DNA from 3 places in the Brevibacillus sp. NL20B1 genome. Region 1 is predicted to be linked to each of the others. Evidence: riboswitches for the same ligand, from Rfam matches in the RefSeq annotation. Region 1 holds a riboswitch; each other region holds the start of a gene.
The links. A riboswitch is a leader RNA that binds a small molecule or an ion and turns the genes downstream of it on or off. The one in region 1 is predicted to bind S-adenosylmethionine.
Positions count from the first base shown of each region.

Region 2: another riboswitch for S-adenosylmethionine. It lies ahead of KDN35_RS15275 (BMP family lipoprotein); the one in region 1 lies ahead of metH (methionine synthase).
Region 3: another riboswitch for S-adenosylmethionine. It lies ahead of KDN35_RS00830 (homoserine dehydrogenase); the one in region 1 lies ahead of metH (methionine synthase).

Region 1 is NZ_JAGTPT010000015.1:70,131-80,266, forward strand. It holds gene KDN35_RS11995 (solute symporter family protein) at 1-482, shown strand, start outside; gene KDN35_RS12000 (deoxyribonuclease IV) at 1,037-1,870, shown strand; gene KDN35_RS12005 (hypothetical protein) at 1,942-2,325, shown strand; gene argS (arginine--tRNA ligase) at 2,415-4,130, opposite strand; gene KDN35_RS12015 (hypothetical protein) at 4,477-4,956, opposite strand; gene KDN35_RS12020 (YjcZ family sporulation protein) at 5,130-5,237, opposite strand; SAM riboswitch class I at 5,440-5,538, shown strand; gene metH (methionine synthase) at 5,654-9,100, shown strand; gene KDN35_RS12030 (bifunctional homocysteine S-methyltransferase/methylenetetrahydrofolate reductase) at 9,138-10,136, shown strand, end outside.
Region 2 is NZ_JAGTPT010000023.1:57,976-68,111, forward strand. It holds gene KDN35_RS15240 (aldo/keto reductase) at 1-805, shown strand, start outside; gene KDN35_RS15245 (CoA transferase subunit A) at 1,142-1,831, shown strand; gene KDN35_RS15250 (CoA transferase subunit B) at 1,844-2,509, shown strand; gene KDN35_RS15255 (GntP family permease) at 2,561-3,946, shown strand; gene KDN35_RS15260 (3-hydroxybutyrate dehydrogenase) at 4,010-4,795, shown strand; gene KDN35_RS15265 (DUF3298 and DUF4163 domain-containing protein) at 4,919-5,539, opposite strand; gene KDN35_RS15270 (methyl-accepting chemotaxis protein) at 5,771-7,252, shown strand; SAM riboswitch class I at 7,340-7,450, shown strand; gene KDN35_RS15275 (BMP family lipoprotein) at 7,665-8,687, shown strand; gene KDN35_RS15280 (ABC transporter ATP-binding protein) at 8,765-10,136, shown strand, end outside.
Region 3 is NZ_JAGTPT010000001.1:154,419-164,554, reverse strand. It holds gene KDN35_RS00850 (glycerol-3-phosphate dehydrogenase/oxidase) at 1-349, opposite strand, end outside; gene glpK (glycerol kinase GlpK) at 518-2,011, opposite strand; gene KDN35_RS00840 (MIP/aquaporin family protein) at 2,075-2,782, opposite strand; gene KDN35_RS00835 (glycerol-3-phosphate responsive antiterminator) at 3,013-3,561, opposite strand; gene KDN35_RS00830 (homoserine dehydrogenase) at 3,651-4,976, opposite strand; SAM riboswitch class I at 5,032-5,141, opposite strand; SAM riboswitch class I at 5,227-5,334, opposite strand; gene KDN35_RS00825 (DUF3221 domain-containing protein) at 5,546-6,115, opposite strand; gene pyrE (orotate phosphoribosyltransferase) at 6,324-6,959, opposite strand; gene pyrF (orotidine-5'-phosphate decarboxylase) at 6,985-7,722, opposite strand; gene carB (carbamoyl-phosphate synthase large subunit) at 7,793-10,136, opposite strand, start outside.

The sequences.
Region 1 (10,136 bases):
AGGCTTCCGAACGGGAGCAGGTGCTGGTCGCCAAGGCGTCGTCCGTCGCTGTCGGCTTCGTCTCCATCTGGCTGGCGATCGGCGCGGAGAAGATGAACGTGGCGATTCTCGTGGCGCTCACTTTTGCTGTGGCGGCTTCGGCCAACCTGCCGATGATCCTGTTTACCTTGTACTGGAGGCGGTTTACGGTGCAGGGAGCGATCGCCGGAGTCATCACCGGTGTTGTGGCTTCGCTCCTGCTCGTCAGTCTCGGCCCGTCGGTAATGCATCCCGAGCACGGCATGATTCTGGCCGAACCGCTGTTTCCCCTGGCCAATCCGGGCCTGGTCTCGATTCCGCTCGGGTTCCTCGGCGCGATGCTGGGCACTTGGTTGAGCCGACCGTCGCCGGGGGCGTCGGAGCGGTACGATCGGGTGCTGGTGCAGGCGCATACCGGCATCCGTCCGCCCGCCGACCGGTACAGGCGCACGCCAAACGCATAGAGCGGCCGCAGTCGGCGTATCAGGACGGGCCGCTTTCACGCACAACGGAAGTTGTCCTTCATATTCAACAACAAAACCACCCCTCAACGTATTCGACTTGAGGGGTGGTTTCTCAAAATTTGTTCTGAAGTGCTCACTCAAGTACCTGGAAGATTGAAGATTTCCCAACCTGCAATAAGCGTAATCAACAAACAAACCAGAAGCACAAGAGTGGTTTCATTCGGTTTCTTCATCAAACTTCGAATTGCCGTAACCAAACCAGTCATCAGCTCTATCGGAAACAATATGACCTCTTTTATGATTTTCAGGACTTTCCTGCCAACCATAACACATTACTCCCAGTGATCATCAGACATCAAAGTATACCAGTTCACCATTAGCCAATTTTTTCCTTCAAATATTTTCCTGCAATTGGGATAAACTGTTGCGGACAGGCTTCCGAACGGGAGGTTCTGGCCAATCGCAGCGGGACGCTTTCGGAGCAGTGTCTCCAATCCGGCCTGTGAATCGCGGAAAAGGATCCTGGATACCACATGCCACAGGGAGGGAGTTGCGTGTACGTCGGGTGTCACGTCAGCATTCGCGGCGGGTATCTGGCCGCAGCAAAGACGGCTTTGGCGCTGGGAGCCGACGCGTTCCAATACTTTCCCAAAAACCCGCGCAGTCTGACGCTCAAAGCGTTTGACCCGAAGGATGCAGAGGCGTGCCGCGCCTTTTGCCGAGAGCAGGGGATCGTCTCCATCGCCCACACGTCCTATCCTGTCAATCTTGCCGCAGCGCCGGGCGCATTGAAGGAAGCGATTGCTGATTCACTGCGAAACGACCTGGAAATCGCCGAATCATGCGGTTCCATCGGGGTGGTCGTCCACTTCGGCCAATACAAGGGGGCGGATGTACTGGAAGGGTACCGGCTGATGATCCGAATGGTAAACGACATCCTGGACGGCTGGAGCGGTGCGGCGAAGCTGCTGATCGAAAACAACGCGGGCCAGGGCAGCCGCATGGGGACAACGCTGGAAGAACTGACCCAGGTGCGGCAGCTGCTGAATCATCCGGAAAAGGTGGGCTTCTGCTTCGACACGTGCCACGCCTTTGCCAGCGGGCTGTGGACGGGAGACGACTGGGAGCAGGTGGCCGACCGCATGCGGAATCTCGGGTATCTGGACGCGCTGGCCGCCGTTCACCTCAACGATTCGGTGTATCCGGCCATCTCCTTTCGCGACAGGCACGCGCCGATCGGGCGTGGTGCGATCGGCAGGGAAGCGTTCGTCTCGCTGCTGCGGACACCAGAACTGCGGGGAATTCCGGTCGTGCTGGAAACGCCCCGTCCGCCCGGCGGGGACCACCGGGAGGAAATTGCCCTGGTGCGACAGCTGGCCGGGCCGTGACAGGCTGACCGGCCGTATGGTAGAGTGTGAGAGTAAACCGTACAGTGCGCTGTCAGCGAGGAGGAGTCTGTGTGAAACGAAGAGTCAAGGTTACCATCGAGGATTTTGCTCCGCTCCGGGAAAACCTGAACAATCCGGAAGAGCTGGCCTTGTATGAGGCGGCAAACGGACATACATACGATGCGGAAATCGAGCATGACGGCTATGCCGTGATCGACCTGCCCGACGGGGACTACATCGAACTGGCTCCCGGCGAGTATCAGATCATGATCGAGGAATGGACGAAAGCGGGGACGATTGGCGCACTGACGCTGGAGACCAAGTCGGACCCGGCAGACGACAAGGCGCTGTTGTACCGTCTCGTCGACGCGTCCGGCGCCGAAACAGAGCCGCCGCGCTCCCTGTCCAAGCAGGTGGTGGAGCTGCTCGGCAAGACGTGGTTTGGGAAAAAGTAGCACCTGTTCACCATTGAAAAGAAAAGCCGACGTCCTGTCACAACAGGAACGTCGGTTTTTTTGACGGGTGTATTTTCGTCAACAGGCGATTACATCTCTTCCGGCGCGGCGATTCCGAGCAGGCGCAGCCCCTCTTTCAACACTGTCACCACGGCGGCGACCAATTGCAGACGGGCCGTCTTGACGTCTGCTTCTTCCGCCAGGATGCGGACATTGGCGTAGAACTTGTTGAACGCCTGCGCCAGGTCGATGACGTATTTGCCGATCTGCGACGGGTCAAACTGCTCCCGCGCCCGGTCGATCACTTCCGGGAAGCTGTTCAGCAGCGTGATGACCGCCCAGGCTTCCTTGCTGTCCAGGGCGCCTTCGGGCAGCGTCACCTCGCTGATCGGCACGTACTCGCCCTTGCGCAGCAGCGAGCAGGCGCGGGCGTGCGTGTACTGGACGTACGGACCGGTCTCGCCTTCAAACGTAAGCATTTCCTCCCAGGAGAAATTGATGTCGTTCAGGCGGTAGTTTTTCAGGTCGTGGAAGATGACCGCACCAACCCCAACCTGTCTAGCCACCTCTTCCTTGTTTTCCAGCGACGGATTTTTCTCCCGGATCACGTTCAGCACGTCTTCGATGGCCTGAGCCAGCACTTCTTCCAGCAGGACCACTTTTCCTTTGCGGGTGGACATTTTCTTGCCGTCCTTGAGCATCATGCCAAACGGGATGTGGTACATTTCCTTGGCCCATTCAAAGCCCATCTTTTCCAGCACTTTGAACAGCTGCTGGAAGTGGAGGCGCTGCTCGTTGCCCACGACGTAGAGGGCCTTGGCAAAGTCATAGGTTTCATTCCGATACAGGGCGGCTGCCAGGTCGCGGGTGGCGTACAGGGTGGCACCGTCCGATTTTTTGATCAGGCACGGCGGCATGTCATACTCGTCCAGATTGACCACCAGGGCGCCCTCAGATTCGGTCAACAGCCCTTGTTCCTCCAGCATGGCGACGACGCGGTCCATCTTGTCGTTGTAGAACGCCTCGCCGTGGAACGAGTCAAATCGAACGCCCATGAGGTCGTAGATTTTCATGAATTCTTTCAGCGACTCGTCGCGGAACCACTGCCAGAGGCGGCGCGCTTCCTCGTCTCCGTCCTCCAGCTTTTTGAACCACTCGCGTCCCTGATCTTCCAGCGACGGGTCTTTTTCTGCCTCTTCGTGGAAGCGGACGTAGAGCTGGAGCAGCTCCTTGATCGGCTCGGCTTTTACTTTTTCTTCGTCACCCCACAGCTTGTAGGCGACGATCAGCTTGCCAAACTGCGTCCCCCAGTCGCCCAGGTGGTTGATGCGGATCGGACGGTAGCCGTGTTTTTCCAAGATGTTGGCGATCGCGTTGCCGATTACGGTGGAGCGCAGGTGGCCCATGGAGAACGGCTTGGCGATATTGGGGGAGGAGAGGTCAATCGGCACATTGCGCCCTTTACCGATGTCGCGGCTGCCGTATGCGCTGCCCTGCGTCAGGATCGTGCCGATTACGTCGCGGGCGACGCTTTGCTGATCGAGGAACAGGTTGAGGTACGGACCGACCGCCTTGACTTCGCGGATCGGCGTACCGCTAACCTCGCCGGCCAGTTCGGAGGCGATCAGCGGCGGCGCTTTGCGAAGCGCCTTGGCCAGTTGGAAGCAGGGGAAGGCGATATCCCCCATGCTGGGATTGGGTGGCGTTTCCAGCATGTCGTATACGGTTTCGGCGGTAAATTGGTCCGCGCCGAGGCGGGTGAGTGCTGCGGCAATGATGCTGGCCGCTTGATGCTTATAGCTCATGGAATTCTCCTTTCGGTCTGGAATCTAAAAAATAGAAAAACCTCTGCGTCTCATCAGGGAAGAGACGAGAGGTTGTACTCCCGCGGTGCCACTCTTGTTGCTCTCGCCTCCCGCACGGGAAAAGGCGAAAGCCGCTTTGCCTGCGGTAACGGGCAGACCCGGCGTGCCCTACGCAATCCGGCTGTCCGGACCTTCAGGACGCGTCTCCGAGGTGCGCTTCCCCGCGTCAGTTTGCACCGGGCTCCCACCGTCCCCGGCTCGCTTCTGCTTTCTGACGGAGTACTCTCCTCTTCAGCGACAACGATATTCTTCTAGCATTATAGCGGCATCTCCTGCGGGATGCAACTCACTCTTCCGGTTTTTTCAGCAAATCGTCCAAATCGTGGAACAGGTCCCGCGTCAGCCGTTCCTTGTCGTCGGCCGACTGCCACTGCCGCTTGTACTGGGCCAGCTTGGCGAGCAGCGATCGTTCTGCTTCGGCCGCTTCCTTAAGATCGTGGTTTTCACTGGGATCAAACGGCATCAGCCGCTCATCCGTCCCGCTGCGCAGATAGGGAGAGCGCCAGTGATCGGGAAAGCGATAGGGCTGGTCGCCAAACAGAATGCCCAGCACGTCGTCCGATTCCAGCGGGAGGAAGTGGTCGTATTCGTCCCGCCTGCCTCCTTCAAACAGGTTGAGATGCGTAAACGAATAACGCAGGTAGTGCTGCCCCGTCGCTTGATTCTTGACGATTGAATATGTCTCAAAATCCGTGTGCTCCAACTCTTTCACCGTCTCCAGGCGAGAGAGGAATTCCTGTCGGTTACAGGGTACCAATTGATCCACAATGGTTCGCTCCTTTGTACGGAATCGCTTTTCATCATAGCAAAAACGGACAGCGGCTGACAACGAACCAGCATCAGGCGCAAACGTCCCGCAGGGAACGGCAGGCGGACAGGGTTGTCCAGCGAAAAAAGAGCCTAGGTTTAGCTAGGCTCCTTGTTGATGTACGCACTCGTTTAGTTGCAGTCGTTCGAACACCCGACGATGACCAACAGGATAAACAGAACGAGCACAATTGCGAACGTGTCACCGAAAAAGCCGGAACCGCAGTAGGAAGTACTCATTGTTGTTTCCCCTCCTTTCCGTATGCTTTAGTCTATACACGAATGTGCCGGTTGTTGTGGGCGAATGACCAGCTCGCAAAAAATGGGCGGGGGCAGTCTGGAGAAAATAGACAAATTCTACATTGACGCGAGGAAAAGGGGGTGTTAAGATACATTCAAACATCGTTACCGTTTGACAAAACTGCATAACAGACAGTGACGACTCTTATCCAGAGAGGTTGAGGGACTGGCCCAATGAAGCCTCGGCAACCGGATTACCAGGTGCCAATTCCAGCAAAGCGTGTGCTTTGAAAGATAAGAGGATGGTCATGCGTGTATGTTTCGCGGACAAATCCTCTTCTTGTTGCACACAGAAGAGGATTTTTTATTGTACACGGACCAATGCGTGTGAGTTTGGAAGAAAAGGAGTTTGCCCCATGAAAATAAGTCTTCGTGAACAGCTTTACCGGAAAATTCTGATTCTGGACGGTGCGATGGGGACGATGCTGCAACAGGCCAGCCTGACTGCTGATGATTTTGGCGGTGATGCCTACGAAGGCTGTAACGAGCTGCTCAATCTCACCCGTCCTGACGTGATCCGCTCCATTCATGAAAAATACCTGGAGGCGGGTGCGGACATCGTGGAGACCAACACGTTTGGTGCCACCTCGATCGTCCTGGCCGAGTACGACGTGGCAGACAAAGATCTGGAGATCAACATCGCTGCAGCCCGGCTGGCACGGGAAGCGGCTGACGCCTATTCCACCCCGGAGTGGCCGCGTTACGTCGCCGGCTCGATGGGGCCGACGACCAAGACGCTGTCTCTGACGGGAGGCGTCACCTTTGAAGAGCTGGTGGAAGCGTACTACCGGCAGGCGAAAGGGCTGCTGATCGGCGGCGTGGACGCGCTGCTTTTGGAGACCTCGCAGGACACCTTAAACGTCAAGGCCGGCGGCATCGGCATTCGCCGGGCGTTCGCGGAGCTGGGCAGGGAAGTGCCGGTGATGATCTCCGGCACGATTGAGCCGATGGGCACGACCCTGGCCGGGCAAACCATCGAAGCGTTTTACGTCTCGTTGGAGCATCTGAAGCCGATTACCATTGGTCTGAACTGCGCCACCGGGCCGGAGTTCATGCGTGACCATCTGCGCACGCTGGCGAATTTGGCCCAGTGCGGGGTGAGCTGTTATCCCAACGCCGGCCTGCCGGATGAAAACGGCCATTACCACGAGACGCCGAACGGACTGGCCGCCAAGATGCGGGCGTTTGCCGAGCAGGGCTGGCTCAACGTCGCCGGAGGATGCTGCGGCACGACGCCGGAGCATATCCGCGCGCTGGCGGAAGCATTGAAGGACTGCAAGCCCCGTGTCCCGGCCGGACAGCCGGTCAGCGCCGTGTCGGGGATCGAGGTCGTCTACGCGGAAGCAGACAATCGGCCGCTGCTTGTCGGAGAGAGGAGCAACGTGATCGGGTCGAAAAAATTCCGCGACCTGATCGCGGCCGGGAAGTACGAGGAAGCGTCCGACATCGCCCGCGCCCAGGTAAAGCGGGGGGCACAGATCATTGACATCTGTCTCGCCGACCCGGACCGGGATGAGTACGGGGACATGGAGAAGTTCCTGCAGTTTGTCATCAAAAAAGTGAAAGCGCCGCTGATGATCGACTCCACCGACGTGCGCGTCATGGAACTTGGACTGCGGTACTCGCAGGGCAAGGCGATTCTCAACTCGATCAACCTGGAAGACGGGCTGGAGCGGTTTGAACAGGTGGCGCCGCTGATTCACAAGTACGGCGCGGCTGTCGTCGTCGGCACGATCGACGAGACCGGCATGGCAGTCACCCGGGAACGGAAGCTGGAAGTGGCCAAACGCGCCTACGATCTGCTGGTCAATCGATTCGGGGTCAACCCGCGCGACATCATTTTCGATCCGCTGGTCTTTCCGGTGGGCACCGGCGACGAGCAGTACATCGGCTCCGCCCGCGAGACGGTGGAAGGCCTCCGCCTGATCAAGGAGGCGATGCCGGAGTGCAAGACGATTCTCGGCATCAGCAACGTCTCGTTCGGGCTGCCGGCGGCCGGACGGGAGGTGCTGAACGCCGTCTTCCTTTACCATACGACTCTGGCCGGACTTGATTACGCCATCGTCAATACCGAGAAGCTGGAACGCTACGCCTCCATTCCGGAAGAGGAGCGGCGATTGGCAGAGGCGCTCCTGTTTGAGACCAACGACGAGACGCTGGCCGCCTTTACCGAGTTTTACCGGCAGAAGAAAAAGGAAGTACGCGTGGAAGCGTCGTCGCTCACGCTGGAAGAGCGTCTGGCCCGTTACGTGGTGGAAGGCTCCAAGGACGGGCTGATGGACGACCTGAAGCTGGCGCTGGAGAAATACACGCCGCTGGAAATCATCAACGGTCCGCTGATGGCCGGGATGGAAGAGGTAGGCCGGCTGTTCAACGACAACCAACTGATCGTCGCGGAAGTGCTGCAGAGCGCCGAAGTGATGAAGGCCTCCGTATCGTTCCTGGAACCTTACATGGAAAAGACGGAGACGGCCACCAAAGGGAAAATTTTGCTGGCGACGGTAAAAGGGGACGTGCATGACATCGGCAAGAACCTGGTGGAGATCATCCTCGCCAACAACGGGTACGAAGTGGTCAACCTGGGCATCAAGGTGCCGCCGGAGCAGCTGATTGCCGCCTGCCGTGAAGAGCAGCCAGACGCGATCGGCCTGTCGGGCCTGCTGGTCAAGTCGGCGCAGCAGATGGTGATTACCGCCCAGGACCTGCGGGCAGCCGGGATTGACGTGCCGCTGTTGGTAGGCGGCGCGGCCCTGACCCGCAAGTTTACCTCCAACCGGATCGCGCCGGAGTACAAGGGAATCGTGCTGTACGCCAAGGACGCGATGGATGGGCTCGACCTGGTCAACCGCCTGCAGGACCCCGTGGAACGGGAAAAGCTGCGTGCGGCTCAGCAGGCAGCGGAAGAGGAAGCGTCGACGACGAAGCAGGCCGAAACAGCGGCGTCATCGCTCAAGCCGAAGCGCTCCGCCGTCAACCGCACCGTGCCCGTTCACGTGCCGCCCGACTGCGAGCGGCATGTGCTGCGCCACTATCCGATCAGCCATCTGCAGCCCTACCTCAACCTGCGGATGCTGCTCGGCAAGCATCTCGGCGTCCGCGGCAACGTGGAGAAACTGCTGGAGACCGGAGATGAAAAAGTGACCGGGCTGTATCAGCTGGTGCAGGAGCTGCTGGCGGAAGCCAATCAGGACGGCACGATCACGGCGCACGGGATGTATCAGTTTTTCCCCGCCCAGGCGGATGGCGACGACATCCTCGTCTACGATCCGCGCGACCACAGCCGTCTGCTGGAGCGCTTCCACTTCCCTCGTCAGCAGGAGGAACCGTATCTCTGTCTGTCTGACTTCCTCAGGCCAGTAGAGAGCGGCGAGATGGATTACGTCGGGTTTTTGGCCGTGACGGCCGGCTCCGGCATCCGCGAGCGCTCCGCCCTGTTGAAAGAGCGGGGGGACTACCTCCGTTCCCACGTCCTGCAGGCGCTGGCGCTGGAATTGGCGGAAGCCTTCGCGGAGCGGCTGCACCACGTGATGCGGGACGTCTGGGGCTTCCCCGATCCGGCGGAGATGACCATGCTGGAGCGGTTTGGTGCCCGTTATCAGGGGATTCGCGTCTCGTTCGGTTACCCGGCCTGCCCCAACCTGGAGGATCAGGCCAAGCTGTTCCGTTTATTGAAACCGGAGGACATTGGCATCCAGCTTACGGAAGGGTTCATGATGGAGCCGGAAGCCTCCGTCTCGGCGATGGTCTTCGCCCATCCGGAGGCGCGGTATTTCAACGCCGGCCCGTCCGCGTTCGACCTGTAGACCGATAGACTTTTCACAGAGCAATGGGAGAGAAGGGATGGATTTGACAGCCAAAAAAGATTTGCGCGAATATTTGCGAGACCACCTGCTGGTCGGGGATGGGGCGATGGCGACCCAGTTGTACCGTTCGGGGGTGCCGGTGGGCGTCAGTTTTGAGGAACTGTGCCTGACTAATCCGCGCCTGGTGTACGACGTGCACAAGGCGTATTACGAGGCAGGAGCGCGCTTAATGGAAACCAACACGTTCGGCGCCAATCGGGACGCGCTCGCCCGTTACGGGCTGGAGCACAAGGTGACGCGCATCAACCGCGTCGCCGTCACAATCGCCCGGGAGGCGGCACAGGACGACGCCTATGTCGTCGGCAGCATCGGCTCCATCATCGCCGGACGGGTGCGGAAAAAAGTGCTGGACGAGTACCGCGATCAGTTTGAAGAGCAGGCGATCGCGCTGCTGCACGCCGGAGTGGACGGCTTGATTCTGGAAACGTTTCTCGACCTGGAGGAACTGCTGCTCGCGATTGACGTGATCCGCCCGCTCACCGGCCTGCCGCTGATTTGCCAGTTGGCGACGCTGGACGTGGGACGGACCCGTGACGGCTATACGCTGACGGAGGCGTTTTCCCAGCTGCAAAAGGCGGGGGCGGACATCATCGGTCTCAACTGTCGGCTGGGGCCGGCTGAGATTCTCCGCTCGTTCGAGAGCGCGAGCGTGCCGGATGGGGCGCTGCTCTCCGCCTTTCCCAATGCGGGCCGGCTCGGCATCAGCGACGGCGAGTACGCCTACAAGTCCTCACCGGAGTACTTTGCCGAGAGCGCGCTGCGCCTCCGGGAACAAGGCGTGCGCCTGTTGGGCGGCTGTTGCGGAACCACGCCGGACCACGTCCGGGCCATGGCGGAAGCGCTGAAGGGACTTGCACCGCTGCCGCGCGTCAACCCGTCCGAAGCGTTGACGGAGCGGCCGTCCGTCGCCTCGTACAGCGTCAGGGAGCGGCAGAAACCCAGCATCGTGGAGCGGGTCAAAACCGGCACTACAATT
Region 2 (10,136 bases), on a different contig from region 1:
GTACGATCTGGGGGTGAACTTCTTTGACACGGCACCTTTCTATGGATACGGTGAATCGGAACGCATCCTGGGAAAAACGCTCAAACCGGTGCGCGACAAGGTCATCATCGCCACGAAGTTTGGTCTTGTCTGGGATGACAAGGGCGGTTTGGTGAAGGATGTCAGCCGCAAAAACATCCTGCGCGAGATTGATGAAAGCCTGAAAAACCTGGACACCGACTACATTGACCTGTATCAGGTGCACTGGCCGGATGACAGGACACCGATCCAGGAAACGATGGAAACGCTGAACGAACTGGTCCAAAGCGGCAAAGTACGTTACATCGGCGTATCCAACTTCTCTATGGAACAAATGGAGGAAGCCCGCAAATACGCTCATGTCGTTTCGCTACAGTCCCAATACAACCTGCTCCAGCGCAGCGTGGAGAAAGCCGAGTATCCGTACGTGGAGCGTGTCGGCATGGGATTCATTCCGTACAGCCCCCTGGCGCAAGGGCTGCTGACAGGGAAGTTCACCAAAGAAACGAAGATTTCCGAACAAGATGTACGGCGTCAGTTTAATCCGCTGTTCAAAGACGGTGAATTTGAAGCAAACGTGGAGAAAGTGGAGAAAATGCGCGCCGTCGCAGATCGTTATGGCAAGCCGCTGGCGCAAGTCGCCGTCAACTGGCTGCTGGCTAAGCCGGCTGTAGCCACGGTCATTACCGGTGCCAAAAACAAGGAGCAGGTGATTGAGAACGTGAAAGCGGCAGAATGGAAGCTGCTTCCTGAAGATGTCGAGGCATTGGCTGGCATGACCAAGTAACGATTCACAAAAAAATAACGAGAACTGCTTGTGCGAAATGGCTTCTGTGTCCTGCAGAAGCCATTTCGTGTAGTCGCAGAAAACGCAGATGTTGATGCCATCACACTTCCGCCGGGATTGCGTTGTATTTTTTCGAAAGGGCGTTTTCCAAAAACATGGACGACACTTTCCGAAATTTCGGAATGATCCCGCCAATACGAGTGTGTCGGTCACGACCGCGGAACACGTAGAATCCTGCTTGCGACAAGTTTTTGCAAAAAGTTCGACAGTTTGGCACAATCCCTGCATTAATGATGAAAGCGATTTCATCCATTTGTCTTGGGAGGAGTGCGAAACGTGAGCGTATGTGAATCGATTGAACAGGCCCTGGCTGGCATCACAGACGGGGCGACCATCATGGTGGGCGGTTTTGGCCTGGTCGGCATCCCGGAACATTTGATCATGGGCCTGTACGAAAAAGGGGTGAAGAATCTCACCGTCATCTCGAACAACTGCGGCGTGGATGACTGGGGTCTGGGGATTCTCCTGCGGAACAGGCAGATCAAAAAAATGATTTCGTCCTATGTGGGAGAAAACAAGGAGTTTGAGCGGCAGTTTTTGTCCGGAGAGCTGGAAGTGGAACTGGTTCCCCAAGGGACGCTGGCGGAGCGAATTCGCGCAGGGGGCGCCGGCATTCCGGCCTTTTACACCCCGGCTGGCGTCGGCACCCCCATCCAGGAGGGCAAGGAAGTCCGCACGTTCAACGGCAAGGAATACGTACTGGAAACGGGGCTTCGGGCCGATTTTGCCCTGGTGAAAGCCTGGAAGGGAGATACGCTGGGCAATCTCATCTACAACAAGACAGCCCGCAACTTCAATCCGATCATGGCCGCTGCCGGGGCGATCACCATCGCCGAGGTGGAAGAGTTGGTGGACGTGGGCCAACTGGACCCGGACGCCGTTCATACCCCCAGCATTTACGTGCAGCGGATCATTCGCTGTGAGAACTATCAGAAACGCATCGAAAAACGTACGGTGAGAAGCTAGGAGGGAGCTGTCCTGATGTTAACGCGAGAACAGATTGCCAAAAGGGCCGCGCAGGAAATTGAAAACGGTTTCTACGTCAACCTGGGAATCGGGATTCCCACACTGGTCGCCAACTACATTCCGGCGGACAAACAGGTCGTGCTGCAGTCAGAAAACGGGCTGCTCGGAATCGGACCGTATCCGACGGAAGACGAGGTGGACCCGGACTGCATCAACGCCGGCAAGGAGACGATCACGATGATTCCCGGCGCTTGTCTGTTTGACAGCGCGGAATCGTTCGCGATGATTCGCGGCGGCCACATCGACGTCGCCATCCTGGGCGCGATGGAAGTCTCCGAGCGGGGGGACCTGGCCAACTGGATGATCCCGGGCAAGATGGTCAAGGGAATGGGCGGCGCCATGGACCTGGTGCATGGAGCCAAGAAGATCGTCGTGATCATGGAGCATGTAAACAAGTACGGCGAGCCGAAAATCCTGAAAAACTGCCGCCTGCCGCTGACCGGCAAAGAGGTGGTTCACCGCATCATTACGGATCGTGCCGTCCTTGACGTCACGCCGCAGGGGTTGGAACTGGTAGAGGTAGTTGAAGGCTATTCCCCGGCTGATATTCAAGCGTGTACCGAGCCTGAGCTGATTGTCTCCCCCAATCTGCGCGTCCTGTCATCCGCTGCGTTGTAACGTAGCGGACGGGACTCGGCGTTTGGGTGAGGGGCAGGAAAGGAGAATGGTATGGTTATCGAAGTGTTGGCGATTCTCGTCTCGTTGGGACTCTTGATGTTTTTTGCCTACCGCGGCTATCCCGTCATCGTGTTTGCGCCGATATTTACCCTGTTGGCCGCTGTTCTGTCGGGACTTGCGCTGATGCCCAGCTACACGGAGACGTTCATGACCAACGCCGCCAACTATGTAAAGTCGTTCTTTCCCGTCTTCCTGTTGGGCGCGATCTTTGGCAAGGTGATGGAAATGAACGGAGCGGCCGCATCCATCGCCCAGTCGATCGTCAAGGCGCTCGGTTCCAATCGGGCGATTCTGGCTGTCGTGCTGGCCTGCAGCATTTTGACCTATGGCGGCGTCTCGCTGTTCGTCGTGGCGTTTGCGGTGTACCCGTTTGCCGCCGCCATTTTTCGCGAGGCCAACATCCCAAAACGGCTGATTCCGGGCGCGATTGCCCTCGGCGCGTTTACCTACACGATGGATGCGCTTCCCGGTACGCCGCAGATTCAGAACATCATCCCCACCAACTATTTTGGGACCGATGCGTACGCCGCTCCGCTGGTCGGGATCATCGGTGCCGTCATGGTCTTTAGCGGCGGCCTCTTCTGGCTGGAGCGCAGGCGCAAACAGGCAGCCGCAGCCGGCGAGGGATACGGAGAAGGCCACATCAACGAACCGGAGCTCAACCGGGAGCAAACCTACATGAACATTTGGCTGGCCGTGCTCCCGTTGGTGCTGGTCCTGGTGTCCAACTACCTGTTCAGCAGAGGGTTTCTGAGCGTGGAGACGTGGTACGACCCGCAGCTTTTGAAGGACAACTACAACATTGACAAGGTGAAGAACGTCGCCTCCTCCTGGGCGCTGATCATCGCCTTGAGCATCGGCATCCTGGCTGCGGTGCTGATCAATCTGAACCAGGTGAAAACCAAGCTCGCCTCCGGTTTGACCACCGCCGCGATGGGGGCTCTGCTGGCCATTTTCAACACGGCGTCCGAGGTGGGATTCGGCAACGTGGTTAAAACGCTGCCCGGTTTCAAGCTGATTCAAGAATGGATTCTCGGGGTCAGCAGCCATCCACTGGTTTCCGAAGCCGTGGCCGTCAACGTGCTCGCGGGAATTACCGGATCGGCGTCTGGCGGCATGTCCATTGCGCTGGAAGTGATGGGAAAACAGTACCTGGAGCTGGCGCAGGCGGCCGGCATCAGTCCGGAGCTTCTGCACCGGATCGCCTCGATGGCTTCCGGCGGGATGGATACCTTGCCGCATAACGGAGCCGTCATTACCCTGCTGGCAATCACGGGGCTGACGCACCGCCAGTCCTACAAGGACATTTTTGCGATCACTGTGTTGAAGACGCTGACTGTCTTTATTCTGGCAATCTCCGCTTCGCTTTTCGTCTAGGTCCATCCTGCAACCGGGGCGAAGTCGTTTTGGGTACCAATTGGTAAGAAGGAGTGTGTCATCGTGAACAAGCTGCTGGAAGGAAAAGTCGCACTGGTCACCGGTGCAGCAAGCGGGATCGGATATGAAATCGCCCGGACGTTTGCCCGGGAAGGAGCCAAGGTGCTGCTGCTGGACCTCAACCGGGAGGCCGTGGAAAAAGCGGCCGAGCAGCTCAGGGGCGAAGGGGGGGAAGCCCTGGGAGCAGGCTGTGACGTGACGGATGAAGGCCAGCTCAAGGCGAGCATTGAGAAGAGCGTGGAGACGTTTGGCCGGCTGGACATCCTGGTCAACAATGCGGGGATGCAGTTTGTGTCGCCGATCGAGGATTTCCCGACCGACACATTTGAGAAGCTGCTCTCCATCATGCTCACGGCGCCGTTTATCGCCATCAAGCACGCCTTTCCCGTCATGAAGCGTCAGGGACATGGGCGGATCATCAACATGGCCTCGATCAACGGACTGATCGGGTTTGCCGGGAAAGCGGCCTACAACAGCGCCAAGCACGGGGTGATCGGCCTGACCAAAGTGGCCGCTCTTGAGGGAGCCGCCCACGGCATCACTGTGAACGCGCTGTGTCCGGGGTACGTGGACACGCCGCTTGTGCAAAATCAGTTGGCCGATCTGGCAAAGACCCGCAACGTCCCGCTGGAACGCGTGATGGAAGAAGTCATATACCCGCTCGTCCCGCAGCGGCGGCTGCTGTCTGTGCAGGAAATTGCCGAATATGCCGTCTTTCTGGCAAGTGACAAGGCCAGGGGTGTGACGGGGCAGGCCGTGGTAATTGACGGCGGGTATACGGCACAGTAAGACCGCTCGCCTTCCCGTCTGCTGCCGCCGTCTCCACACCCGGGCCCCGGGTGCCAGGCAATCATTCAGGCTGTCGACATCGTCGGCAGCCTGGTTGTTTTCCCGGAGAAAAAGCCACGCACGCTACGAGTTGGTCGCCATGATGCTGAGCGGCCCCGTTTCGCTGATAATCGGCTCCAGGTCGAACACCGAGATGGGAAACATGGGGAAGCCCACGTAATACGGCGTGATCTCGTACAGTTGAAAATAGATGACGAGCGCCTTGTCGGCCACGTAGAAATCCTGGTCGGGTCTGATCGCCTTGAACGGCTCCAGGGTGGGAATATGCCGATTGGCGATCTGTGTTTTGATGTTGTCTGACAGCACCTTGACATAGTCGCTGCCCGGTTTGAACAGGTCCCGCAGGGAAAAGACTTGCCCGGTCTGCACATCTGCTGTGAGCGACATCATATAGGTCATGCCGTGGGCCATCGGAGGCGTGTAGGCGTAGTTGTTCAGGGTGACGCTGAAGATGCCTCGCTGATTGTTTTTGATTTCGTAGCTTCCCTGCATTTCCGTCGTTCCCGGCACCTGGCTTTCATGCTGCTGGTTGATCAAATCCTGCACGTACCGCGACAAGGTTTGGTTGATGTTCTGTTCGGCCTGTCGATTGGCCAAACCGGCCACCTGCGGGTAATAAATGGTTACGTTCGGGCGGCTGATCGTGTGGGTCAGCACGGTGGTCGGCAGTTGATTCATTTCCATGGCGTTCCCGTTCCCTTCTTGAGAAATGTGATCCTGCTTTAGCCTATTCGTCAGAGGGGCCAAATGGTCATGGCAAACCGCGTTTCTGATTCGGCGGAACTACGGGCGCGTTAGAACTTTTTTCACATGTTCTCCATGATCCCAATAGAACTTGGAAGATTTTTCAGGATATAATGACAAAAGAATGCTGTATTCACCATAGCAGTAAAGGAGGAAATTATGCTTCAGACCATGTTTCAGTTGGTCCGCAACACCTTGACCAACAAAGAGGGCTTCATGATTTTTATTCTCTGGAATCATCTGTGGCTGGCCGGAATCATCGCGTATCAGGAAGACGTGAACTTCTGGAAGCTGACATCACTGGGCCTGCTGATGACACTGATTGTTTCACCGTACTACTTCATCCGCAAAGGCAGTTACGTGATTCGCTACCTGGTCGCGATCGGCTTTATGTATTACTCCATCGCATTCGACCACTTTACGTCTTATCCGGAGACGGCGTTTATTTCCTTTATCGTGCTCGGCTTCCTCGCGGCCTATCTGGACTGGAAGCTGGTCGTCTTCGCCGGGATTGTCCAGATCGCGGCAACATTTGTCGGGTTTTACACCGGTTTCTACGACATGTTCGATGAAGGCCGGACAGAAGTGAATCTGATCCTGCACCTCGTGTCTGTCGCATTGATGATCGTCGGCTTGACCTACCTGTGTCTGGCCGGACAAGCCTCGCTGAACAAAGCGGAGACGGCGAGGCGGGAAGCAGAGGAAAAAGAACAGCGGCTGGCGGAGCTTTTGGGCCACATCCGCATGGTGACGGAACAGTTGGACCGCACGTCGGAGCACGTGCATGAGCACGCGGAGACGACCAAGCGGAATACGGACGAGATGATGGTTGCGTTCCGCGAAGTGGCCACGGGGATGGAGGCGCAGGCCAACTCCACGGTGAAGATCGAGGAGGAAGTCCAGTCGATCGACCACGAGATCGTGGCGGTCAACGAACAGGCCAACGCGATGAAGGCGGAGGCCGATCAGAACAACCGCCGCCTCACCGAGAGCATCGGCATGATGAACGAGCTGTCGCATCAGATGGAGCAGATCGTGCAGGCGGTCAATGTGGCCTCGTCCACCATCCGCGAGCTGAATCGGCAGGCCAACCGGGTGGAGGAGATCGTGCAGACGATCAACCAGATTGCGACCCAGACCAACCTGCTGGCGCTCAACGCGGCGATCGAATCGGCCCGGGCCGGGGAACACGGACGCGGCTTTGCCGTGGTGGCCGACGAGGTGCGAAAACTGGCCGAACAAAGCGCTACCGCTACCCAGGAGATTGCCGAAATCCTGCAGTCGCTGCACAAGGAGAGCGAAAACGCCGTGCGCCACATGAGCAACGGGGAATCGTCGGTGGCCAAGGGACAGGAGCTGGCCGTCCAGACTGTCACCTCGATCGAGACGGTTCGGGCCGGAATGGAATCGTTCCTGCAGGCCGTCGAGCACGTGCGCTCCAGCATGGACAGGGTAAAGCTGCGCTCCGGTGAAGTGGCCGCCGAGATGTCGACGATTACGGCTGTGACGGAACAATCGGTGGCCAATCTGGAAGAGCTGTTTGCCACGGCGGAAAATCAGCATCAAAAGGTGCGGGAAATCACGGAAGAACTGGGCGAACTGAACGCGCTGTCGCGCAGATTGCAGCAGTCGTTTCGAGACCAACAAACATAATGTTTTGAAATGACAAAAAAATCATTTGCAATGTGAGAACCTTTTGCTAGAATTAGAGACATTACAACTGGATAGCGGATTCACCTTACCTTATCAAGAGAGGCGGAGGGACTGGCCCGATGAAGCCCGGCAACCACTGTACCCCGGTACAGAAAGGTGCCAATTCCTGCAAAACCCTCGGGTTTTGACAGATGAGGAAGAGGTTGGCGCAACTTGGCGAACTCTTCCTCTAGGAAGAGTTTTTTTCATACCATCATCAGGTGCGCCTTCCTGGGAAAAGGGGGAATATATCGAACGTTTATGGTGTATATTTACTAAAATATTCGTGTTTTGCCTTGAAACTTTCGAAAAAAACCCGTAAATTACCGGTATTGGAGTTAAAAAACTTTTTTACTAGATAGGAGAGAACAGCATGAAAAAGTACCTGTTGGCATTGACGACGTTTGCCGTACTGTTGGCCGGATGTGCGGCGGGAGGCGGTGCACCGGAGGGACAAGCCGGCGGCCATGAAGGCGGCGAGAAGAAGCGGGTCGCGCTGATCTTGCCGGAGAAGATCGGGGTCAACCCGTTTTTCCAGCAGATGGACGAGGGTGCCAAGAAAGCGGCGCAGGAATTTGGTGTCGACGTCAAAACCATCGAGTCGACCGACCATTTCGCCATCGAGGAGAACATCCGCGCGGCCGTGGCCGAGCAATACGATTTGATCATTACGTCGTCGTTTGAATCGGAGGATGCGCTGAAAAAAGTGGCGGCGGAAAACCCGGACCGCGTGTTTGCCATCATCGATACTGTCGTGGACTTGCCCAATGTCAGCAGCGTGGTATTTCGCGAACATGAAGCCTCCTATCTGATGGGAGCAGCTGCCGGCCTGGCGACCAAGACCAACAAGGTGGGGATCGTCGCGGCGATGGACATTCCGCTTTTGAAAAAGTGGACGGTCGGCTTCCAGGAGGGACTGAAGGCGACCAATCCGAACGCAGAGGTCTTCGTCAACTACGTCGGCAGCTTTAATGACCCGGCGAAAGCCAAGGAGCTGGCCCTGCTGCAGGCAAACAAGGGAGCAGACTTTGTCTACGGAGCTGCTGCTGTCGGCGACCTTGGCGTGTTTGAAGCAGCCAAGGAAAAGGGCTTCTACACCTCCGGCCAGGACGTCGACCGCACCGGCATCGATCCGGAACACATCGTCCTGTCCCAGTTGAAAGGGACCGACACGGCCGCCTATGAAACGGTAAAGGCGTTTGTAAACGGCAGCTTGAAACCGGGCGTGCAGACGTACGGCCTGAAGGAAGACGGCGTCGGCGTCACCTACGTCACGCGCGAAAGCGAGACGCCGCTGCATCCGTTCATCGGTGAGGAGGTCATCAACAAGGTGAAAGCGATCAGGGATGAGATCGTGGCGGGTACGCGCAAGGTGCCCGATCCGCTGCAGCAGTAAACGAGACGGCGACCGACTACTGCGGTAGTCGGTTTCCTGTTGAATGGGACCAACAGGAAAAAGGAGGGAAGAGCGGGATGACGTACCGTCTGGAAATGCGCAACATGACGAAAAGATACGGCGATTTTACGGCCAACGACAACGTATCGTTCACGCTGGGGGCTGGCGAGGTCCACGCCATCGTCGGGGAGAACGGCGCCGGCAAAACCACGTTGATGCGGATGCTGTACGGCATGGAACAGCCGACGTCCGGGGAGATCGTGCTAAACGGCCGCCCGGTGGTCTTTCGCGGCCCCGACGACGCGATCCGACACGGCATCGGGATGGTGCACCAGCACTTCATGCTGTTTCCCGATTTCAGCGTAATGGAGAACATCGTCATCGGCTATGAACCGCAGCGTGCCGGCCTGTTCCGGCGCAAGGATGCGGTGGAGGCGGTGCGGGCCCTCAGTGAGCGCTACCGCATCCCGATTGACGTGACCGCCCGTGTATCGCAATGCTCGGTCGGGGAGCAGCAGCGCGTGGAAATTCTCAAGGTGCTGTACCAGGGAGCGGACATCATCGTACTGGACGAGCCGACCGCTGTCCTGACACCGCTGGAGGTAAAGGAACTGCTGCAGACGATTCGCCACCTGGCGGAGAGCGGCAAGAGCGTCATCCTGATCACGCACAAGCTCAAGGAAGTGATGGAGGTGGCCGACCGAATCACCGTGCTGCGCGGCGGCCGGGTGACCGGGACCGTTTCCCGGCAGGAGACCAGCGTGGACGAACTGGCCCGGCTGATGGTGGGCCGTGACCTGCAGCCGTTGAGTGAGCGGGTGAGCCTGGACGGCAGGCCCCTCCTGCAGGTGGAAAACCTGACCGTTTCCGACCGGCAGACGATCGTGGACAGCGTTACATTTACCGTGCACCACGGGGAAATCGTCGGAATCGCCGGGGTCTCGGGCAACGGCCAGTCGGAACTGCTGCAAGCCATCACCGGACTGCGGCCGGTCACGGCGGGCAGGGTGCTGCTGGGCGGAAAGGACGTCACCAACCGTCCTGTGGCAGCCATACGTGAAGCGGGAGTGGCCCATGTCCCGGAAGACCGCTACCTGTGGGGAACGGCCAAGCAGGAGAGCGTGGAGGAAAACGCCTTGATGGGCTACCAGCGCAAACCGGCGTTCAGCCGTCGCGGCGTCATTTTGCGGGACGCGTTTCGCCGCGTGGTGGAGCAGTGGGTGGAGCGTTTTGCCATTAAGACCGGTTCCCGGCACTTGCAGGAGCAGGCGGGCAACCTGTCCGGCGGCAATCTGCAAAAACTGATCGTCGCCCGCGAGCTGGGGCAACAGACGCCGCTGTTGGTCGCTGCCGAGCCGACGCGCGGCGTGGACATCGGGGCGATGGAACACATCCACCAGGCGCTGATCGAAAAGCGAAACAGCGGCGATGGAATCCTGCTCGTCTCGT
Region 3 (10,136 bases), on a different contig from region 1:
GGCCGACAGATGTGGCCAGCCGTCCGTACGTGCCGCCTTCGATCAGCGGCAGCAGCATCCACTCCGGCTGGGTGACGTGCGGCGCGTTTTCGTAGACGATCGCCCGCTCTTTGCCCACTTCGGAGACGAGGCGAAACTCCAGCTGCTTCAGGTAGCGCAGCCCGCCGTGAACCAGTTTGGTGGAGCGGGAACTGGTCCCCGCGGCGAAATCCTGCATCTCAATCAGCCCTGTTTGAATCCCCCTTGCCTGGGCGTCCAGCGCAATCCCCGCTCCGGTGATACCGCCGCCGATCACCAGCAGGTCTACCTCTGTCGATTTGAGTTGCGCCAGGTGCTCCGCTCGTTTCATCACGCATCACTCCCTGTTCTACTTTATCGATGGGTCAACCCGAACAGTCCGGAAAAAACACAAACGACCACCAATCCCTCCTTGCCTGCAAAGAAGGATCAGTGGTCGACTCCGTATCTCAGACCATCCGTATGAACTTATCGCGTACAGTATACCACATGCGGCCGATTATTTGAAGGCCATCGCAGCCCGCACGGCTTTTTTCCAGCCGTCGTACAGTTCGTTGCGCTTCTCCTCGCTCATCTTCACGTCAAAGACGCCGTCGACGTGCCAGTTGGCGGCAATCTCCTGCCTGTCTTTCCAGAAGCCTACCGCCAACCCGGCCAGATAGGCTGCTCCCAGAGCGGTCGTCTCGTTTACCTGCGGACGTTCCACCGGCACGCCCAATACGTCGCTTTGGAACTGCATCAGGAAGTCGTTTTTCACCGCGCCGCCGTCCACGCGCAGCTTTTTCAAATTGATGCCGGAGTCGGCCTCCATTGCGGTGAGCACGTCTTTCGTCTGGTAGGCCAGCGATTCCAGCGTGGCACGGATGAAGTGCTCCTTGCTGGTCCCCCGCGTCAGGCCGAAGACGGCGCCGCGCACGTCGCTGTCCCAGTACGGCGTGCCCAGGCCGACGAACGCCGGCACCACGTAGACACCCTCGGTCGATTCCACTCGGCTGGCGTACGCTTCGCTGTCCGCCGCTGATTTCAGCATGCGCAGGCCGTCGCGCAGCCACTGGATGGCGGAACCGGCGACAAAAATGCTTCCTTCCAGCGCATATTCCACTTTGCCGTCGATCCCCCAGGCAATCGTGGTCAGCAGGCCGTGTTCGGAACGCACCGGTCTCTCCCCGGTGTTCATCAGCATGAAGCAGCCGGTGCCGTAGGTGTTTTTCGCCATGCCTTCCTCAAAGCATGCCTGGCCGAACAGGGCTGCCTGCTGATCACCCGCCGCGCCGGAGATGGGCGCCTCCACGCCGAAAAAGAGATCTTTGTCGGTATGCGCGTAGATTTCCGAGCTGGAGCGCACTTCAGGCAGCATCGCTTTCGGCACGGTGAGGTGCGCCAGCAGTTCGTCGTCCCAGCGCAGGTCGTAAATGTTGTACATCAGCGTGCGGGACGCATTGGTGTAGTCAGTCACATGCGCCTTGCCGCCAGAGAGCTTCCAGATCAGCCAGGAATCGATGGTGCCAAACAAGAGATCGCCGCGTTCTGCCTTGGCGCGTGCCCCTTCCACGTTGTCAAGGATCCACTTGACCTTGGTGCCGGAAAAGTAGGCGTCGATCAACAGGCCGGTCCGTTCGCGGAACAGGTCGTTCAGCCCTTTCGCCTTCAACTCTTCGCAAATATCGGCCGTCTGGCGGGACTGCCAGACGATCGCGTTGTAGACCGGCAGACCGGTGTGTCTGTCCCAGACGACAGTCGTCTCCCGCTGGTTGGTAATGCCGATCGCGGCCACTTCCTGGGCGCTGATGTTGTGGTTGGCCAGCACTTCGCCGATCACGCCGACGACGGACGACCAGATCTCCATGGCATCGTGCTCCACCCAGCCCGGCCGGGGAAAAATCTGCGTAAACTCCCTCTGGGCTACTCCCACCATGTGTCCTTCCCGGTTGAACAAAATGGCACGGGAACTGGTCGTGCCCTGGTCAATGGCCAAAACATACATCTTTTCCATCCGTCACATATCCTCCTTTATCGTTTCCCGATCATCTCTGCCTCAATCAGCTTGGGCCGACCGCTATCCGAACAAGGCCTTGAAGACGAGCGCTCCCGCCGTCCCGCCAACGATCGGCCCCACGACCGGAATCCAGGCGTAGCCCCAGTCAGATGTGCCTTTGCCCGGGATCGGCAGAACAAAGTGGGCGAGACGAGGCCCCAGATCGCGCGCCGGATTGATCGCGTAGCCGGTGGTCCCGCCGAGCGACATGCCGATGGCGACGATAAAAAATCCGACGATCAGCGGATTGAGCCCTTCGGTAAACGTGTTGCTGCCGATAGCCAGCAGGCCAAACACGAGGAAAAACGTGCCCAGCCCTTCGCTGAGAATATTCGCAAATGTGTGTCGAATCGCCGGAGCTGTGCAGAATACTGCCAGCTTGGCCGCCGGGTCAGCAGTTTCTCTCCAGTGCGGCAGGTAGTACAGGTAGACAAAGATTGCTCCCAAAAACGCCCCGGCCATCTGGGCCAAAATGTACCCGGGCACGAGCTCCCAGGCAAACGAGCCAATTGACGCAAACGCAATGGTAATGGCCGGATTAAAATGGCCGCCGCTGATGGCCCCGACCGCGTATACGGCAAAGGCGACAGCAAACCCCCAGCCCAAGGTAATCACGATCCACCCGCTGTCTTTTGCCTTTGACTTGTTCAGCACGACTCCCGCCACGACGCCGTCCCCGAGAATCACCAGCATCATGGTCCCGATCAGTTCCGCCCAATACGCCGACATCTTGTTCCTCCATTCTCTTTTTTTAATATTTATGACGAGTCTGGACTGGTTTTCCCTCTTTTGCTGTTCACCTCCACTGGAAGAAAACAGAAAATCCACCTATTTATCCACGGTTTAAGTCCACAGGAACTTAAACACAGGGAATATATAGGTGGATCTCCTGATCTCATCCGACATATGAACTTCTGTAATCAATCTTATGCGGTCGTGAAAGCGTTGTCAATCATTTTTTACAGCTGTTTCCACAAGTTTCGATCGGAGGTGGTGACGGCGATGGCTCCTGCCGCCAGAGCGCTCTCGATCTCCTCCCGGGTGCGGATAAACCCGCCTACGATGATCGGAATTTGAATCTGTTCGCGAATTTCCGTAATAATGTGCGGCATGACCCCCGGAAGGACTTCGACGAAATCGGGTTTTGTCTGCTCAAGGATTTTGTAGCTCGTCTCCAGCGCGCCGGAGTCCAGCAGAAACAGGCGCTGCACCGTGACCAAGCCCTTCTTTTTGGCGGTCGTGATCACCTGCGAACGGGTGGAAATGACGCCGGCCGGCTTGATCTCCTGACAAAGAAACAGTGCGCCGTGCTCGTCGTTTTTCAATCCCTGCACCAGATCGGCATGCAGCCACAGCTTTTTTCCGTGCCGGCGTGCCAGGTCGGCGATGCTTTTCAGTTGGCAGATATGGCTCTCCAGCAAAATGATCGTCTCGTACCGGCTTTCCAGGACGCGTTCAAATTCTTTCATTTGGCGAATGGCCGGCAAGATGGTTTGCGAACCCAGCATGACTTGTCCTCATCCCCTTGAAGAAGAAGTGCTCCGCTTTTATCATGCCAAAAAATCCCGGCGAATGCGATGGGGAGTTGGATGCTAGTTTACAGCCCCGCACTCCCGCCGTCAGCATCTTGATCATCGGCCGCCTCCAGCACGGGATAAAGCCGCGTTTCGAGGCCGAAATCCCGTTCCAAAAGCCCAACGTGCTCCTCCTGCAGTCCGGCAGCGAGCAGGCCCACACGCAGGACGCTGCCCGAATCGTACTGGACGGTCATCCTGCGGACGGAGACACCCGCCCGTTCGAGAAACAGCAGTACCTGCTCCGGCGTCACGCCAGCCGCTGTCCCTGCCAGACAGCAGAAGTCGAGGCCGGATGAGAGGCGGCTGGACGGGACCGCCTCCGGCCGTTCACGCCAAGCGGGATGAGGCGCAAACGGTTGGGTCAGCAAGTAGGCCAGATCTTCCACAACCGCGCTGGCAGTCGGCAATTCGCCCGCCCCTTTGCCGGTGAACAAAAGGTCGCCGACGAGACTGCCTTCCACCTGTACGGCATTGTACGCATCCTGGATGCGCGCCAGCGGATGCTCCAGCGGCACCAGCGTCGGCCGCACGGACAGGTGCAGGCCGCCGTTTCCCTGGTGGGCTTGCGCCAGCAGTTTGATCCGATACCCCAGTTCCTTCGCCAGCCGGATGTGGCTCTGCGAGACTTCAACAATCCCCTGCCGCTCAATGGCTGACAGGGGCAGCGACTCCCCGAACACGAGCTGTGCCAGAATGTACAGCTTGTACAAGGCGTCCCAGCCTTCCACGTCGGAGCTCGGGTCTGCCTCCGCATACCCCAGTTCCTGTGCCCGCTTCAACACATCGTCGTAGGGAAGCTGGGCCTCCTCCATCTGCGACAGGATAAAGTTGGTCGTCCCGTTGAGGATGCCGCACACCTTTGTAATATCGTTGGTTCTGAGGAATTGACGGAGCACCCCAAGGATGGGAATTCCCCCCGCGACGCTGGCTTCATAGGCGAGATGGACGCCGTGCCGGTTGGCCAGTTCCACCAGCTCCGCGCCGCGTTTGGCCAGCAGCTCCTTGTTGGCCGTCACCACATGACAGCCCTTCTCGATCAGCGACCGTACGTAGTCGTAGGTCGGTTCCACGCCGCCCATCACTTCCACGACGATGTCTACGTCGCTTTCCATAACGTCGGCAAACCGTGTCGTCAACAGCGATGGCTCCACCTGCACGGCCCGCTGCTTCCGCGAGTCGCGCACCAGCGCCTTGACGATTTCGATGCGCTTGCCCAACCGGGCCGACAGCTTCTCCTGCTTCGAACGGATTGTCTTGACCACCCCGCCGCCTACCGTTCCCAATCCCAATAAGCCTACTTTTACCACACTCATGTTTTTCCACCCCGTTTTTTGTTTGTACAACATGAAAAAGCCTTCTTCGGATTCGAAGAAGGCTGGTGTGCATTGTGCTCGAGCCTTCTTCTCATCTCTCAAGACACGCGTGTCTTGCAGGAATTGGCACCTGGTCACGCACCGCGTGACGGTTGCCGGGCTTCATCGGGCCAGTCCCTCCACCTCTCTGGATAAGAAGAAGTCCTATGAAATTTTGAAACAGAAAAATAAAAAAACCTTCTCCGACAAGAAGAAGGTCTGCGTCCATATCAATCAAACCCGCTTCTTATCTGTCAAGACATCTGTCTTGCAGGAATTGGCACCTGGTCACGCACCGCGTGACGGTTGCCGGGCTTCATTGGGCCAGTCCCTCCGCCGCTCTGGATAAGAACAGTGTTTAACTCTTGGGTATCATTGTAAAGAATCACAGGTTGTTCGTCAACAAAAATCTGGCAGACCGGCATTTCGCCCGTCGTAAGCCGCTGCAAGTTGACATACATACGAAAAAGGATGGCGTCGTCAGATCGGCCATCCTTTTTCTTGACCAGCAAGGCACTGGCACCTGTCGAACCAACGGAAAAGGCGCTTTCGCCAATACCGGGTTATTTGATTCGCTTTACTTCACCCGTTTCTGCATGAACACTTATCTCGTGCTTCTGTCCTGCATTGAAAGTAAAAACGCGAACGATCCATTCTGATTCGGTGCTCACTGCATCCTGTACAATGAATATATCAGCTTTGTCAGAAAGACTCTTTACAAAGTTTAGCGCCATTTGAATGGCTTTCTTTTGCAGCATGGGATAATGTGGATGTTGTACATCATCTGCAACGACAAGTTTGCTCAAATCCGTTTTCGCAGGATACGATTCCAATGAAGGGGAAGCCGCCCATGTTTCTACTTCCGCTCCGACCTCTATGTCTGTAAGCAAAACCTTGTTATTCTTGCGATCAAGCAGAATGGCATCGTCGTTTACGAAATACCATTCGGCGTCATAGTCGCCATCTCTTGCTGTTTTGTCACTTTCAGCAACCAGCAGTGCTTTTTTCTCATAGTTTGTCTCGATGACGTATCCTGTCAAACCTTTGCGTTCGTTTTTGGGTTTCTCATCCGAGCATCCTGCTGTGAGAAGCAGAAACGCAAACAAGGTTATGTACAGTAATGGTCTGTTCATGATCCCTCCATTACGTTCAAATGTAAAAGAGCATCCACGATTTTTACCCACCGGTTATGAAGTATTATAATGTAAAAAACATGAAAATCAATTACATTTTGGTAACGAACAAAACAAAAAACGCCCCGAAACAGGGCGTTGGTAAAGTACAGTCGATTGAGGTACAAAATTTTTCTATCCAATCCGTTTGGACATGCGACATGACCGGTTACGCATAAAAGCTGCGAGGGGCTTTGCGCCAGTCGGCCAACAGGCTTTCCTGCTCTGCCGTGATGACGCCGCGCTCGCGTGCCGTCTCGAGCAGCGCGGTGTAGTGGGAAAGCGTCGCGACCGGGACGCCTTCCTCCCTAAAGAGGGCTTCCGCTTCTGGAAACTGGTAGCTGAAGATCGCTGCCACGCCGAGCACGTCGCCTCCCTCCGCCTGGACGGCCTTTGCCGCTTTGAGCGAGCTGCCGCCGGTGGAGATCAGATCCTCGATGACCACCACTTTCTGACCTGCGGCCAGCGCGCCTTCCAGTTGATTCTGCCGCCCGTGCCCCTTTGCCTTGTCGCGCACGTAGATCATCGGCAGGTCCAGCAGTTCTGCCACCCAGGCAGCGTGCGGGATGCCTGCCGTCGCCGTGCCGGCGATCACTTCCACCTGCGGAAAATGTTCGCGGATCACCTCGGCAAACGCCTGGGCAATCCGGCGGCGGACCGGCGGATGAGACATCGTGAGCCGGTTGTCGCAGTAGATCGGCGACTTGATGCCGGATGTCCAGGTATACGGCTGGTCCGGGCGCAGGTGAACGGCGCCGATCTCCAGCAGGTGTCCCGCTATTTCTTTGGCTGTCGTGGTATTCATCCTATCCTCTTCCCTTCGCGTACGTTTAGAGGCATGCCGCCTGAACGGCGTTAACGATCCGCTCCCAGGCGGCGGCAGGATCGGGCGAAGCCGTAACCGCCCGGCCGATTACGATGTAGTCGCTCCCCAACTGAAACGCCTGTTCCGGGGTCGTGATCCGGGTCTGGTCTCCCTTCTCCGCCCAGAGAGGCCGAATCCCCGGGGTGACGGTGAGGAAATCAATACCGGCCGCCTGCTTGATCATCGGTACTTCCAATGGAGAGGCGACGACTCCGTCCAGCCCCGCCTGTTTGGCCAACTTCGCGTAATGGACGACGACATCTTCCACCGTGCCGGGAATCGCCAGCTCCTCGTTCATCGTCTGCTGTCCGGTCGAGGTGAGCATCGTAACGCCGATCAGCAGAGGACGGGGAGCACCGGCCGCGGTCCCCTGCTCCAGTCCTTCCCGGGCCGCCTCCATCATCGCCACGCCTCCCGCAGCGTGCACGTTGACCATGTCGACGCCGTGACGGGCCAGGCTTTTCATCGCCCCTTTGGCCGTGTTGGGAATGTCGTGCACCTTCAGGTCGAGAAACACCTTTAGTCCCTGCTCCTTCAGGTAGTGGACGATCGCCGGGCCTTCTGCATAGTACAGTTCCATACCCACCTTGACGTATCGAATCAGCCCGTCCAGCCGGGCCAGACATTGTGTGACGTCCTTTTTCGTGGAAAAGTCGAGCGCAACGATCATGCGCTCGCGTATATCGGTTGGTTGCAGCGGCACACCGCTCTCTCCCTTCCTAGTGGCGACACCGCCTCGAATTTGCTTCCCTGCGTAGGTGACGCTCTGACTGTTATACCGGCACGGCGAGCTTGGCTCCCGTGCGCTGCGCCGGCATCGCTTCCGTAGAGAACGTGATCGTCTCCAGGACGTGCAGGAGCGCTTTTGCTGTGTCCAGGGACGTCAGGCAGACGGCACCGTTTTCCACGGCTTCGCGGCGGATGCGGAAACCGTCCCGCTGCGGTGTCTTGCCTTTGGTCAGGGTGTTTAACACAATATTCGCTTCCCCTTGATGGATCATGTCCAGCAGGTTGGGCGTGCCCTCGGACAGCTTGTTTACGCGGGTGACGGTCAATCCCGCTTTCTCCAGGTAATCCGCCGTTCCAGAGGTGGCCAGCAGTTTAAAGCCCAGGCGGTGGAAGCGTTTCACGATCTCCAGCGCTTCTCCCTTGTCCTTGTCGGCGACGGTGACAAGCAGCGAACCATGTGTCGGGATGTTCATGCCGGCGGCCAGGAGCCCTTTGTACAGCGCTTTGGCCAGCGTCCGCTCGCGGCCCATCACTTCGCCGGTCGACTTCATTTCCGGACCCAGCGTGATGTCGACGCGGCGCAATTTGGCGAAGGAGAAGACCGGCACTTTCACGGAAACCATCTCGTCTTCCGGATGGCAGCCGGGCGTAAAGCCCTGCTCGACGATGGAGTGGCCGAGGATCGCCTTGGTCGCGATGTTCGCCATCGGGATGCCCGTCACTTTGGACAGGAACGGCACGGTCCGGGACGAACGCGGGTTTACCTCGATCACGTACGGACGGTTGTCGCAGATGACAAACTGAATGTTGATCAGCCCTTTGATCTGCAGGGCGCGGGCCAGTTTCGTCGTCATGTCTACCAGTTCTGCTTTGATTTCAGGCGAGAGCGACTGCGGCGGATACACCGCGATCGAGTCGCCGGAGTGCACCCCTGCGCGCTCAATGTGTTCCATAATGCCCGGAATCAGCACGTTTTCGCCGTCGCAGATGGCGTCCACCTCCGCCTCCGTGCCGACCATGTAGCGGTCGACCAGCACCGGATGCTCCGGATTGACCTTCACTGCGTGTTCCATGTACTCCAAAAGTTCCGTCTTGTTGTAGACGATTTCCATCGCGCGGCCGCCCAGGACGTAGGATGGACGAACCAGTACCGGGAAGCCGAGGCTTTCAGCCGCCACCACCGCTTCTTCCACAGAGGTGACGGTTTTGCCCGGCGGTTGGGCGATGTCAAGGCTTCTGAGCAGCGCTTCAAACTTTTCGCGATTTTCCGCTGCGTCGATGTTCTCCAGGCTGGTGCCGAGGATGCGCACGCCGCGGGCGGCCAGTTTGTCCGCCAGGTTGATCGCCGTCTGTCCGCCAAACTGAACGATCACGCCCTCGGGCTGTTCCGCGTCGATGATGTTCATCACGTCTTCGATGTAGAGCGGCTCGAAGTACAGGCGATCAGAGGTGTTGAAATCAGTGGAGACGGTCTCCGGGTTGTTGTTGATAATGATTGCTTCATACCCCGCCTCTTTCAGCGCCCAGACCGCGTGAACGGTGGCGTAGTCGAACTCGATGCCCTGGCCGATGCGGATCGGGCCGGAGCCAAGCACGACGACGCGCTTTTTGCCCGTCTCCACCCGCTCGTCTTCCTGCTCGTAGGTGGAGTAGTAGTACGGGGTCTGCGCTTCAAACTCGGCCGCGCAGGTATCCACCATCTTGAACACGGGCTTGAAGCCGTGCTCTTCCCGCAGAGCGCGGACTTCTGCTTCCGTTTGGCCGGTCAGTTCAGCGATTTTCCGGTCGGTAAAGCCCATCCGCTTCGCCTCGTAGAGCTTCTCCGGCGTCAGACCTGCCGCCAGTTCTTGTTCAAAAGCGACGATCCTGTGCAGCTTGTGCAGAAAGAAACGGTCGATGCTGGTCAGGTCGTGCAGCGTCTCGATGCTCCAGCCGCGGCGCAGTGCCTCTGCAAGCAGGAACAGGCGCTCGTCGTCAGCGGTGATCAGCCGGTCTTTCAGCTCCTCGTCGGCCAGCGCGGACGTGCCCTTGATCTCCAGGTGGTAGGTGCCGATCTCCAGGGAGCGGATCGCTTTCATAATCGACTCTTCAAACGTGCGGCCAATTGCCATCACTTCCCCGGTCGCCTTCATCTGCGTGCCCAGCTTGCGGTTGGCCGACTGGAACTTGTCAAACGGCCAGCGCGGGATTTTGCTCACCACGTAGTCGATAGTCGGCTCGAAGCAGGCGTAGGTTTGGCCGGTGACCGGGTTCTTCAGTTCGTCCAGCGTGTAGCCGATGGCGATTTTGGCAGCCATCTTGGCGATCGGGTAGCCCGTCGCCTTGGAGGCCAGCGCGGAGGAGCGGCTGACGCGAGGGTTTACCTCGATCACGTAGTAGCGGAAGCTG